DNA from 2 places in the Rummeliibacillus sp. BSL5 genome. Region 1 is predicted to be linked to the other one. Evidence: a T-box and tRNA genes for the amino acid it is inferred to sense, from the RefSeq annotation. Region 1 holds a T-box; the other holds one or more tRNA genes.
The links. The T-box of region 1 lies ahead of alaS (alanine--tRNA ligase). A T-box ahead of a tRNA ligase gene usually reads a tRNA of that ligase, here a tRNA-Ala.

Region 1 (6,025 bases):
TTACTCATGCAGGGCACCTCACTTTAAAATAGTAGAATAACGTCTTGTATCTATGTTAGTATACCCTATTCAACAAACCTTTTAAATAGATTTTACATAATTATACACGGAATCCAACGCTTCTTCCAATTTAGAAGCATCTTTTGCACCCGCCATAGCCATATCAGGACGGCCTCCGCCTTTGCCTCCGCAAATCTCTGCAACTTCTTTCACAATCTTGCCTGCGTGATAGTTTCCGTTTGCTAGATCTTTTGTTACCCCGGCAATCAGCATAACTTTGCCTTCAGATGCTGCGCCTAAAACAATGACACTTTGGTCCATTTTAGCTTTCAAATCATCCATTAGTTGGCGTAATTGATTGTTGTCTTTTGCTTCAACTTTTGTTGCCAGCACCGTTACATCGCCGATTTTCTGTGCTGATGATAAGATAGTTGAAGCTTGTGCACCTGCTATTTTGGCAGATAATGATGCATTCTCGCGTTGTTGCTCTTTCAACTCTTGTTGAAGGCTTTCTACACGTGCGACTAAGTCTTTCGGATTTGCTTTCAGCAAACTAGCTGCTTGTTCTAAAACATGCTGTTCTTCTTTCGTTGCTTGATACGCAGCTTTGCCTGTTACAGCTTCAATACGTCGTGTGCCTGCACCAATACCGCCTTCTGACATGATTTTAAAGAATCCAATTTCTGAAGAACGTTTAACATGGATACCACCGCATAGTTCAATAGAATAATCGGACACTTGTACTACACGCACCACATCACCGTATTTTTCACCAAATAAAGCCATTGCACCAATTTCTTTTGCATCCGCAATTGGCATCTCCTCAATTACTACTGCGATGTCATCCCAGATTTTTTCGTTAACGATCTGCTCTATTTTTTCTAACTCTTCTTTAGTAACAGCACCAAAGTGTGAGAAGTCAAAACGAAGGCGGTCTGGTCCTACATATGAACCAGCTTGGCTTACATGATCGCCTAACACATCTTTTAGTGCGCGTTGCAATAGATGTGTTGCTGTATGGTTCTTCACAGTCAAGTTACGTTCTGTGCGATCAACTTGTGCAAATACATCTTCACCTACATGCATTTCGCCAGATTCAACAATAACTGTGTGCAATGCTTGGCCATTTGGCGCTTTTTGTACATCTTTTACAAATGCTTTGAATGAATCGTTGCTAATTGAACCATGGTCAGCGATTTGCCCACCCATTTCAGCATAGAAAGGTGTTTCAGCAAGAATAATTAGTGCTTCATCACCCTCTGAAGCTGTTTTTTCGATTTGTCCATTTACTACCATTGCCGCAATTGTTGTGTTTGTCTCAAGAGTTTCATAACCCACAAATGTGCTTGCCTCTGTTAGGTTTGCAAGTACTTCTGATTGAACATGCATAGAATCGACATCTTGACGCGCATTACGAGCACGTTCACGTTGAACTTCCATTTCCGCTTCGAAACCTTCAACATCCACTGTCATGCCTACTTCTTCTGCATATTCCTCTGTCAATTCGACTGGGAAGCCGTAGGTATCATATAAACGGAATGCATCTACTCCAGGAATGCTTGTTTGTCCGTTCGCTTTTTGGGCTTCTACCACTTCATTGAAGATAGAAAGGCCGTCATGTAATGTCTCATGGAATCTTTCTTCTTCGTTCTTAATAACGCGAGCGATAAATTCCGCTTTTTCTTTCACTTCTGGATAGAAGTCAGCCATGATCTCACCAACTGTTGGTACAAGTTGGTACATGAATGGTTTTTCGATACCTATTTGTTTTGCATATCGTACGGCACGGCGAAGTAAACGGCGAAGCACATAACCACGACCTTCATTTGAAGGTAATGCTCCATCACCAATTGCAAATGCCACTGTCCGGATGTGGTCTGCAATGACCTTGAATGGCGTGTTTATATCTTCCTCGCTGCCAAAGATTTCATTTAAATCGATTTCATTTGGGCGTTTGTATTTACGATTTGCAAATTCTTCAATTTTCTCGATAATTGGCATAAACAAATCTGTATCAAAGTTAGTTGGCACATCTTGAACAACTGAAGCCATACGTTCTAGGCCCATACCTGTATCAATGTTTTGTTTTGGCAGAGGTGTATATGTGCCATCTGGATTATGATTAAATTGAGAAAAAACAAGATTCCATATTTCTAGATAGCGCTCATTTTCACCGCCCGGATATAATTCTGGATCTTTTAGGTCGTTGCCGTATTTCTCTCCGCGATCGTAGAAAATTTCTGAGTTAGGGCCACTAGGACCTTCTCCAATATCCCAGAAGTTCCCTTCCAAACGAATTAGGCGTTCTTCTGGAATACCAACTTCGTCTTTCCAAATCGTATAGGCCTCATTATCTTCCGGATGTATGGTAATGGACAATTTTTCACCTTCAAAGCCCATCCATTTTGGATCTGTTAAGAACTCCCACGCATAGTGGATAGCTTCTTTTTTAAAGTAATCACCAATAGAGAAGTTCCCAAGCATTTCAAAGAATGTATGGTGGCGAGCTGTTTTGCCGACATTCTCAATATCATTCGTACGTATTGCTTTTTGTGCATTTGTAATACATGGATTTTCGGGGATCACTGAGCCATCAAAATATTTTTTCAACGTTGCTACTCCGGAATTGATCCATAGTAATGACGCGTCATTGATTGGCACAAGCGGCATACTAGGTTCTTGTTTGTGTTTTTTCTCTTCGAAGAATTCGATAAACTTGCGACGAATTTCTGCTGATGTTTTCATTAATTTTCCTCCTTTTATATATAAAAAAACCCCCATCCACTGTAACAGGGACGAAGGTTTCTATTCGCGGTACCACCCTAATTATAATAGCTTTTGCTATTATCACTTAATTACCTTAACGCGGCACACGGTAGTTTTTGGCTACACTCAGGAATAGCTTTTCCAAATTGGGTAGTGAAGGTTCTCACAGCCTAGGAACCTCTTTCTGTACACGGACCAACAAGTACTTTTTTCCTTCAACGTATTGCAGTATTAGAGATCAATCTTGTTTAAATAGGATAACTCTTACTTATTTTAAGAAATGCTTTTACTTCTGTCAATTCTCATTATTCATAAAATCATAAGGGCTAATGCCCGCCATTCCAATCATTGGATGAATGCCTGAATAATTATCTAGCGTTAAAGCAACAGGTATCTTGTCCTCTACTGATTGTATTGCTTCTTTCTCAGTTGATTCCGTTTTGGTATCATTCTTTTCTTCTAGCGATTTGATTTCAGTTGTCTCATCCAATGATAAACGCTCTACAAGTGAGGTATGGCGTTTCATATCATCTGTTTTTTGAAAACCATACACAAATGTGTCTGGCTCGCCACATAGAATAAGAAAATTTTTAGCCCTTGTAATACCTGTATATAGCAAATTTTTCCGAAGCATTTTGGAATAACCTCGGACTATTGGCATTATAACCATCGGAAACTCGCTTCCTTGGGATTTGTGAATGGAGCAGCAATACGCAAGCGTTACCTGATTTAGATCACTTTTTTGATACGTTACTTCAATGCCATCAAACGATACAACCATTAAATCCGTTTTTTCAATCGTTTCTTTTGCCTTCACAATTGAAATGACTTCACCCATATCGCCATTAAACACATTGTTATTTGGCTGATTAACAAGTTGTAGCACTTTATCGCCAATCCGGTAAATCGTATCACCAAAAGCAATCTCTTTTGTCTTTTGGGATTTTTTAGGGTTTAGTAATTCTTGTAGCATTTTGTTCATTGCATCAATGCCCGCATTGCCACGATACATTGGTGCGAGCACTTGGACGTCATGAATAGAAAAACCTTTATTAATAGCACTCTTGACCACTTGCCCTACAACGTCTGCAATTTGATCTTGGGTTGCACGTATAAATGAACGGTCACTTGTTTTCACCATCAAGTCTTGAGGGACAGTACCACGTTTCATTTCATGTGCCAACTGAATTATTGATGACCCTTCTGATTGCCTATAAACATCTGTTAACTCCACTGTTGGAATGGCTTTTGAGGCAAGCAGATCCTTTAAAACCTGTCCTGGACCTACCGGCGGAAGTTGGTCTTGGTCGCCTACAAATATTACTTGGCAGTCATCATTCAATGCCCTCAAAAGTTGATGTGCGAGCCATGTATCAACCATTGACATTTCATCGACTATAATAAGCCGCCCCATTACTTCTCGCTCCACATCTTCTTCCTTTTCTTGACCCGTGAAACCTAACAAGCGATGAATAGTCATTGCAGGCAGTTCCGTTGATTCGCTTAAGCGCTTGGCAGCTCTACCTGTAGGAGCCGCTAGAACGATTGGAAAGGCCTCTTCTTTCTCTGCATAATCTTTAGGGTTTAGCGAGAGCCCATGAAGTTCTGCATAGACATCCACTATTCCCCTGACAACTGTTGTTTTCCCCGTTCCGGGGCCCCCCGTTAAAATCATTACAGCTGAATTAATAGCCGTTTCAATTGCCTTTACTTGTGTATCAGCATATGTAACACCAAAGCGCTCTTCTGCTTCACCGATTACTTTTCTTATCTCAGAAGAAGGAAAAGATGATTGCTCTTCATTTTTTTGAGCTAGCTCTGTAATCTTCGAAGCAATTCCTATTTCAGAATAATAAAGAGACGGCAAATAAACTCTTGTTTCTTCACCGCATACTTTACCATTCTCGCCTAGTTCAATTATTGCTTGGGAAATATCATCGTATTCAATCGTGCATGACTGACTCGATTCAAGCATCGCCTTGGAAGCAGGCAAAATTTCTCTTGCATCTAAAAAAACATGCCCTTCTGATAACGAGGCAGTGTTTAACAAGTGAAGTATAGAGGCCTTGATGCGGTCGGGATGGTTGCCGGTGATTTGTAGCCTAGCGCCCAGTTCATCCGCTCGCTGAAAACCGATCCCCTCAATATCTTCAATGAGGCGGTACGGATTTTTTTGTAGTACTTGTAGTGTCTCACCTTCATACATTTGATAAATCTTCACAGCAATTTGAGCACCAAATCCCCATTCGTTCAATTGAATCATAATGCGGTCAAGCCCTAAATTTTGCTCAAGTACAGAGCGCAGTGTTTGTTTTTTATCTTCTGTTAAGCGTGGAACGTCATCCAACACATCAGGATTTTCAATGATGGTTTTAATAGCATCTGCACCTAGCTGTTGAACAATCGTTTCAGCTGTACGGTGGCCTATCCCCGGAAATAAATCGCTAGATAAATATTGCACGACACCTGTTTCAGTTGCTGGAATCTCTTTTTCAAAAGTGGCAGCTTGAAACTGCAGCCCATATTTAGGATGCTGTTTCAGCTGCCCTGTATAACGGTATAACGCTTCTTCTGAGACAGCAGGAAAATAGCCTGCGACAATAATCTCTTTTTCTTTATAATCCGTATTTGTTTCTTGGATTTTCAATTTAATAATTGAGAATAAGTTTTGTGCATTATGAAATATTGTGACGACAGGCCGGCCGACAATAAAAAGTGGTTCATCGGAAAATAAAGATAGATTTTCAGCCAACGCTGCCACCACCTTTCTTTTTAATCTTTTTTCATCGCAAGCATGTCATGAATGTAACGTGCTTGATCAAACTCTGGCTGCAAAGTAAAAGCTTGCTTTAAATGATACTGTGCATCTTCTATTTTATCGGTAGAAACAGCATACAGGACACCCAGATTATAATGGGCATCGGCATTGTTCCAATCTGTATCGATTACATACTTCAGTTCTTTTTCTGCCTCATTAAAAAGCTCCAAAGTAGCTAACATAATGCCATAAGAAAGCCTGATCTGTAAATCTTCCGGTGCTAGTTCTGCAGCTCTTTGCATATAAGGCAATCCGAGTTTCGGCTCGTCGATATGTTCAAAGCTTTTGCCAAGCATAAAATAAGCGTCTGCTCCTTTAATACCATGGCGGATAGAACGTTCATAAAGTTTTGCTGCTTCTGTATAACGTTCTGAATTATAGTAAAGGTTTGCAAGGCCATAATAAGCAGTTGCCGCAGATTCATCCAATGAAATAGCTTTT
Region 2 (6,025 bases), 720 kb from region 1:
ATGAGCCTATTTAACTTCAAAAGCCAAATCATGTGGGAACGATATGAAGACAAACGGGGACGAGCTATATTTAAATTATATGTAAAGGCGCATAAAGCAGGACATGGCAGAAGGTTAGAAGATGTGAGTGTAAAAGCGAGAAATGGAAAATATGGAAAGGGTGTATCGGGCGGGGAAGAATCATTAAGCTCACTCCTATTTGCACTCACCTTATTGCAACATTTAGATACAACACCAGGTTATATAATACTAGATGAATTTGATAGTGCATTAGATGAAAACCGAAAAGAAAAAGTTTTTGAATTGTATGCTAGAGAACTAGAGCGCAAGCTTATTATCCTGTCACCTAAAGCACATGATGACAGGTACTATGAAAAGTATAGCAAGGTTTTCATCGTCCAGCATGACGCTGTAAAAGTGGAAAGTGCAATCAAAGGTATACAGCTTGTAAAATAAGACTAATTCTTTTACAGATGGCATGGAGTATAGTATACTAGATGTATAAATTAATATTTAAATGTAACACATGGTGGAGTCAGTCAATCTGGCACCGCCATGTGTTTTTTTATTTTCAAGGAGGGAAAATATGTTTATTTTACAAATTGTGCTTGTATTACTAGCGACTAAATTGGCCGGCCATTTGAGTGTTAGGCTAGGGCAGCCATCTGTATTAGGGAAGATTATTATTGGTATTGTTATTGGACCTGCTTTATTAGGATGGATTGACGATACGGATATTGTGAAACAATTCAGTGAAATCGGTGTTATCCTCCTTATGTTTTTGGCGGGACTTGAAACAAATTTATCAGATTTAAATCGAAATAAAAAGGCGGCGTTACTAGTTGCAGTAGGTGGTATCATTGTTCCTATTTTATTGGGATATGCAGGATCCATTTATTATGGCTTATCAACAGCGCAAGCTATATTTATAGGATTGCTTTTATCCGCTACTTCTGTCAGCATTTCGGTCCAAACATTAAAAGAACTTGGTTGGTTAAATAGTAAAGAAGGTTCTACTTTGCTAGGTGCGGCAGTTTTAGATGATATTATTGTCGTCGTCATGCTGGCAGTAGCAATGAGTTTCTTTGGGGACTCTGATGTTAGCATTACTTGGTTGATAGGTAAAAAAGTCATCTTCTTTGCTATCATTATTTTAGTATCAATCTGGGTTGTACCTGCGTTTTTGAGACTGTTTTCAAAATTAAAAGTAACAGTGCCATTGCTTAGTGGTGCGTTAATTATTTGCTTTGGCTTTGCCTATTTCGCAGATTCTCTAGGCATTGCAGCGATTATTGGATCGTTTTTCGCGGGGATTGCCATATCTCAGACCAAATTTAAAGAGGAAATTGAGGAAAAGGTTGAGCCGATTGCAAATGGCTTATTTGTACCATTTTTCTTCGTAAGCATTGGCTTATCCGTTAGTTTTGCAGGTATCGGAAATCAAATATGGCTTATCGTTGTATTTTCATTGATTGCGCTTCTTTCGAAATTCATCGGGTCGGGTCTTGGCGCAAAAATGTCAGGCTTTTCTATGCGATCATCAATGGGTATCGGAGCAGGTATGATATCTCGTGGGGAGGTAGCATTAATTATTGCAGCAATGGGACTAGATTCAAAACTATTGCCAACAGAGTATTATACGCCAATGATTATTGTTGTCGTTATTACAACATTAGCTACACCACCACTCCTTAAAGGAATATTTGGGAAGAGACAAGAAAATTAGAATACAAAAAACGCTCAATCATATGATTGGGCGTTTTGTCTATAGACTTAAGATTATTTCTAACTAATAACAAGATAATATTCTCTTGTTTGAAACACAGAGAATAATATATAATAAATCTATAAAAACGGGGCATTAGCAAACTCCAAATATTTTCTCGGGGATATAGTATAGCGGGAATACGCCACAATGGCATTGTGGAATCAGGGGTTCGATTCCCCTTATCTCCATTAAAATTACGTTGTTTTTAGGTCGATTTTTTAACCAACACACTCCATCAATTCAGTAATTTGAATTGTGGGGTGTTTTTTAGGTTTTTGGATAAATCAATTAAAAGCCAATGTTCAAACAGCGTTAAGTACACAAATGCAAAGGAGAAAAGATGATAATAAAAAATTAAACCAAAATATATTTAATGTCACATATACGTCGGTTTTTATAGTAGAAACGGGTCAATTAAATTTTAAAAATTATCAATCCATATCAAAATAAATCGGGTAATGATTTACACAGCCGTCATTAAACTTTGCATTGCAAGAGGGGCAGTGATTTGAATTCATATACTGATGAATAGTGAGCTCAGTTTTACAAACCCCACATAATATGGCTTGTACATCAAACATTTCTTTGGTCCATTTTTGAATTGGATGATTGGCGTTTTCATCATGGCATTTATAACAAGGATAATATTCACCGCAGCAAGCAAATTTGATAGCAATGACATCGAGAACTGTATGATAGTGAGTACACCTTGTTTCTTGATCAATAACATTTCCTAAGACTCGCAATTTACAATCTCCTTCAAGTTTTTCTACAATTGTAACATATCCCTTTCCAACAACTTGAATAAAATGAAGTTTACATCCATATATTTAACAGAATGTGGAGGTGGATAGATGGGGATAGGCATTATTGGTTTTTTGGCAACTGCCAGCGGCCTTGGTGTTGGAGGTATACTTGCAACTCTTTTTAAAGGAACAATACGAAAAGCGGCTGCTATTAATGGCATTTGTGCAGGTATTCTACTGGGGCTGCTTATTATCGAAATCATTCCAGAAAGCTTACAGTTAAGTGGTGTGATGATATTTGGCATAGGTGTACTTTGGGGAATTATTGCGTTTAGCGTATTGCATGGATTCATGCACGGTGAGATGGAATCAATGAATTTTCAAAGGGAGCAACATGGTAGGGCAGGAGCTATTTTAGCCTTAAGTATAGCAATTCACAATCTACCTCTAGGTTTGTCATTAGGATTCGGCGAAACAACTGGAATGAGTAGTTCATTACTGTTTCCTATAATTTTACATAATATTCCTGAAGGGCTGGCAATATTTATTCCTTTATCGCTTGCAAAGATATCATTTAAAAGACACATATTCATTCTGCTAGCAGTATCATTTCCAGTAGGACTTGGAGCAATTCTAGGGAGTGTCATTGGAGCGTCCTATCCAATTTTTTGGGCTATTCTTCTTAGTTTCTCTATAGGAATGATTATAAGCGTAGTTTGGAAGGAAATTATAATGGAAGCAGCAGGACGCACTTCATTTTTATATGTTTTGAAATATCTTATTTTGGGTATGTTTGTCATGGCAAGTTTTCTTTTCTTTTTTCCACCAATATGATAATTGTAATAGTCGATGAGTGACATTGGGCAGTTGGAAAAATACCTAAGAACTCTCATAATAATTATACAAGCAACAACAAAAGGGGGGAAAAGTTATGAGCGAATCAATAAATATGGCAGAACACGATAATCATAACGAGGAGTTTTGGAATGTCATCACACATGGTGTAGGATTTTTGCTTTCCATTCCCGCTTTATTTTTGTTAATGCACAAAGCGAATCTTGTTTCATCATCAATATATATGGCAAGCTTTATAGTATTTGGATTAACAATGATGATTCTTTATCTGTCTTCCACTTTATTTCACGGATTCAAGAAATATAAGCATATTTTTTCAAAATTAGATCACTTTTCTATTTATCTTTTCATAGCAGGTACATATACGCCAATCGCACTAATTGGGGTTGGGGGCAAGCTAGGCATAACCATTTGCTTGATTGAATGGATTCTGACATGTATTGGAATTGTCTGTAAATGTTTCTTCATCTATCGCTACAAAAAGCTATCCTTATTATTCTATATAAGTATGGGATGGCTTGTAGTTATTGCTATTAACCCATTAGTTGCTCATATTACATGGACAGGATTTTTGATTTTGCTAGCAGGTGGCATTTTTTATACAGTCGGTGCTTATTTTTACCAAAATAATAAAATTCCCTACAACCATGCAATTTGGCATTTGTTTGTCTTAGCAGGTAGTGCATCGATGTATTGGTGTATTATTGATTATTTATAAATTTCAAAAGCGCAAAAGGCTGGAACATAAAAAATAGCTCCTTCCAATGTTGAATAATTGAACTTTATATAATCATTATAAATGGAACGGAACACAGATGATCGTAATTTTATGTAAGTTTTTCATTATGACTACATTCAAGAGAAAAATTATTAAAAGAAAACCGGCAAATGTGAAATTGATTTCACATTTGCCGGTTTTTTTAATACCTAAAATACTCTTGTCTCAGTATCTTTTCTTGTGGCAAATATCAAGATACTGCATAACATAAACAATACGTTGGATAGAGTGGCAAAATATGCTTCTTTCAATTTAGTGATTTTGTATTATAGTTAATATATAGATTCACTTAAAATGATATGTTTTTGATAGATTATAATATTGAAAGAAGGAAAGCATATGAAGAAATTTCTTGCCGTATTGCTTGGAATCTTCATTTTTTTAGGTGCTGCCATTTATTATATCCATTTAAATGTATATGCATCAGGTGGTACGCCGAAAGTTGAGTCACAGCAGCAATTAAAGCACGAAATCTTAAAAAACTTGAATGAAGTAAAACCAGAGTTCACCATTCAAACAAAATACCCCATCTATAAGGCTAAAGAAGCAGAACAACAGCTGAAAAGCGTCTTCAAAGAAATAAGTTCTGTCGGCAATTATGGTTTTGGCAATTTAGATGGTTACTCTTACTATATATCTTCCAATATGGGCTTTACTAAAATCGAAATAAAAACATTCTATTTAACTACTGCAGATCAAGAGAAAAAGATACACCACAAAGTAAAAAAAATAATTCAAAATAATCATATTCAGAAGATGACGGATTTTGAAAAGGTATTTTTCATCAATGGCTATTTGGCCTCCCATATTGAGTATAGCGAAAATGCAACTCATGGTGGTCATTCTGCATATGCTGCATTATTTGACCATAAAGCAGTATGCCAAGGGTACGCATTAGCTGCAGATTTGCTTTTAAGAGAATCAGGACTGCAAACCAAATACATTACAGGTAAAGTTAAAGGTGAAAACCATGCCTGGAATAAAGTAAAGCTGGATGGTAAATGGTATAACCTTGATATCACTTGGAATGACCCTATGCCTGACCGAGGTGAACGTTACAGACTTAACTACTTTTTGATTAGTGATAATCAACTTGCAAAAGATCATATGTGGAATTATGACTCGCTTTTTCAAGCGAAAAGCAAAAAATACGAAGGTTTGATGAATGCTCAAGCATTTGCAGTAGACAACAATAATGTTTTTTATACATTACCAAATGAATCAAACCTATATAAGTGGAATACAACAACAAGTCAAAAATCAGTTCTTCTTCAGCACGTGATGCCTCTACAAAATATAGAGGCAAAGGACAACTGGTTACTATTAAAAGACTACACAGGCAATATGTCCAAAGTGAAAGAAGATGGAACACAATATAGCGGAACGATTTTCGCAAGCATTAACCAATATACAGAGTCAGCCAGCAAATGAATTGCAAAATGGTTAAATGTATTAAAAAGTCTAGTATATATTTAGATTAACTTTTATCAAACCTTTCGAACTGCTTATAGTTTGAAAGGTTTTTTACTAGTTCTATAAAGTTTGGTTACGTCCAGAGTTTTGAAAATTGTTATATTATAATAGAAAAATATCCAAAAGGAGTGCGAGGGATGCACTTACAAGGAATTACGCCTCTACATGATTATGAGAATATTTTGATCGTTAATGAAGAAGGAAGAACAATCTTTTATGATATGGCTGATCTATCTATACTTCAACATTTAGGATTTAAAACTGAGAACTTCATTGGGGAAAAAGTGACCCATCTATATAAAGATTTACCTAACGAAGAAAGTACCATATTAAGCGTGCTTCAATCAGGGGAGCCGCTGTGTGGTGTAACCCAGCGATTAACCGCTCAGAGTGGTTTTTCATATT

Region 2: it has a tRNA-Ala gene. The T-box ahead of alaS (alanine--tRNA ligase) is inferred to sense a tRNA for this amino acid. The anticodon was not compared.

What each region holds. Positions count from the first base shown of each region.
Region 1 covers NZ_JAVGCV010000001.1:1,055,886-1,061,910, forward strand. The annotation lists gene RCJ93_RS05455 (IreB family regulatory phosphoprotein) at 1-8, opposite strand, end outside; gene alaS (alanine--tRNA ligase) at 82-2,745, opposite strand; T-box leader at 2,789-2,994, opposite strand; gene recD2 (SF1B family DNA helicase RecD2) at 3,062-5,518, opposite strand; gene RCJ93_RS05470 (tetratricopeptide repeat protein) at 5,539-6,025, opposite strand, start outside.
Region 2 covers NZ_JAVGCV010000001.1:337,877-343,901, forward strand. The annotation lists gene RCJ93_RS01695 (hypothetical protein) at 1-456, shown strand, start outside; gene RCJ93_RS01700 (cation:proton antiporter) at 587-1,726, shown strand; tRNA gene RCJ93_RS01705 (tRNA-Ala) at 1,886-1,956, shown strand; gene RCJ93_RS01710 (CHY zinc finger protein) at 2,200-2,514, opposite strand; gene RCJ93_RS01715 (ZIP family metal transporter) at 2,623-3,348, shown strand; gene trhA (PAQR family membrane homeostasis protein TrhA) at 3,446-4,087, shown strand; gene RCJ93_RS01725 (transglutaminase domain-containing protein) at 4,487-5,578, shown strand; gene RCJ93_RS01730 (hypothetical protein) at 5,758-6,025, shown strand, end outside.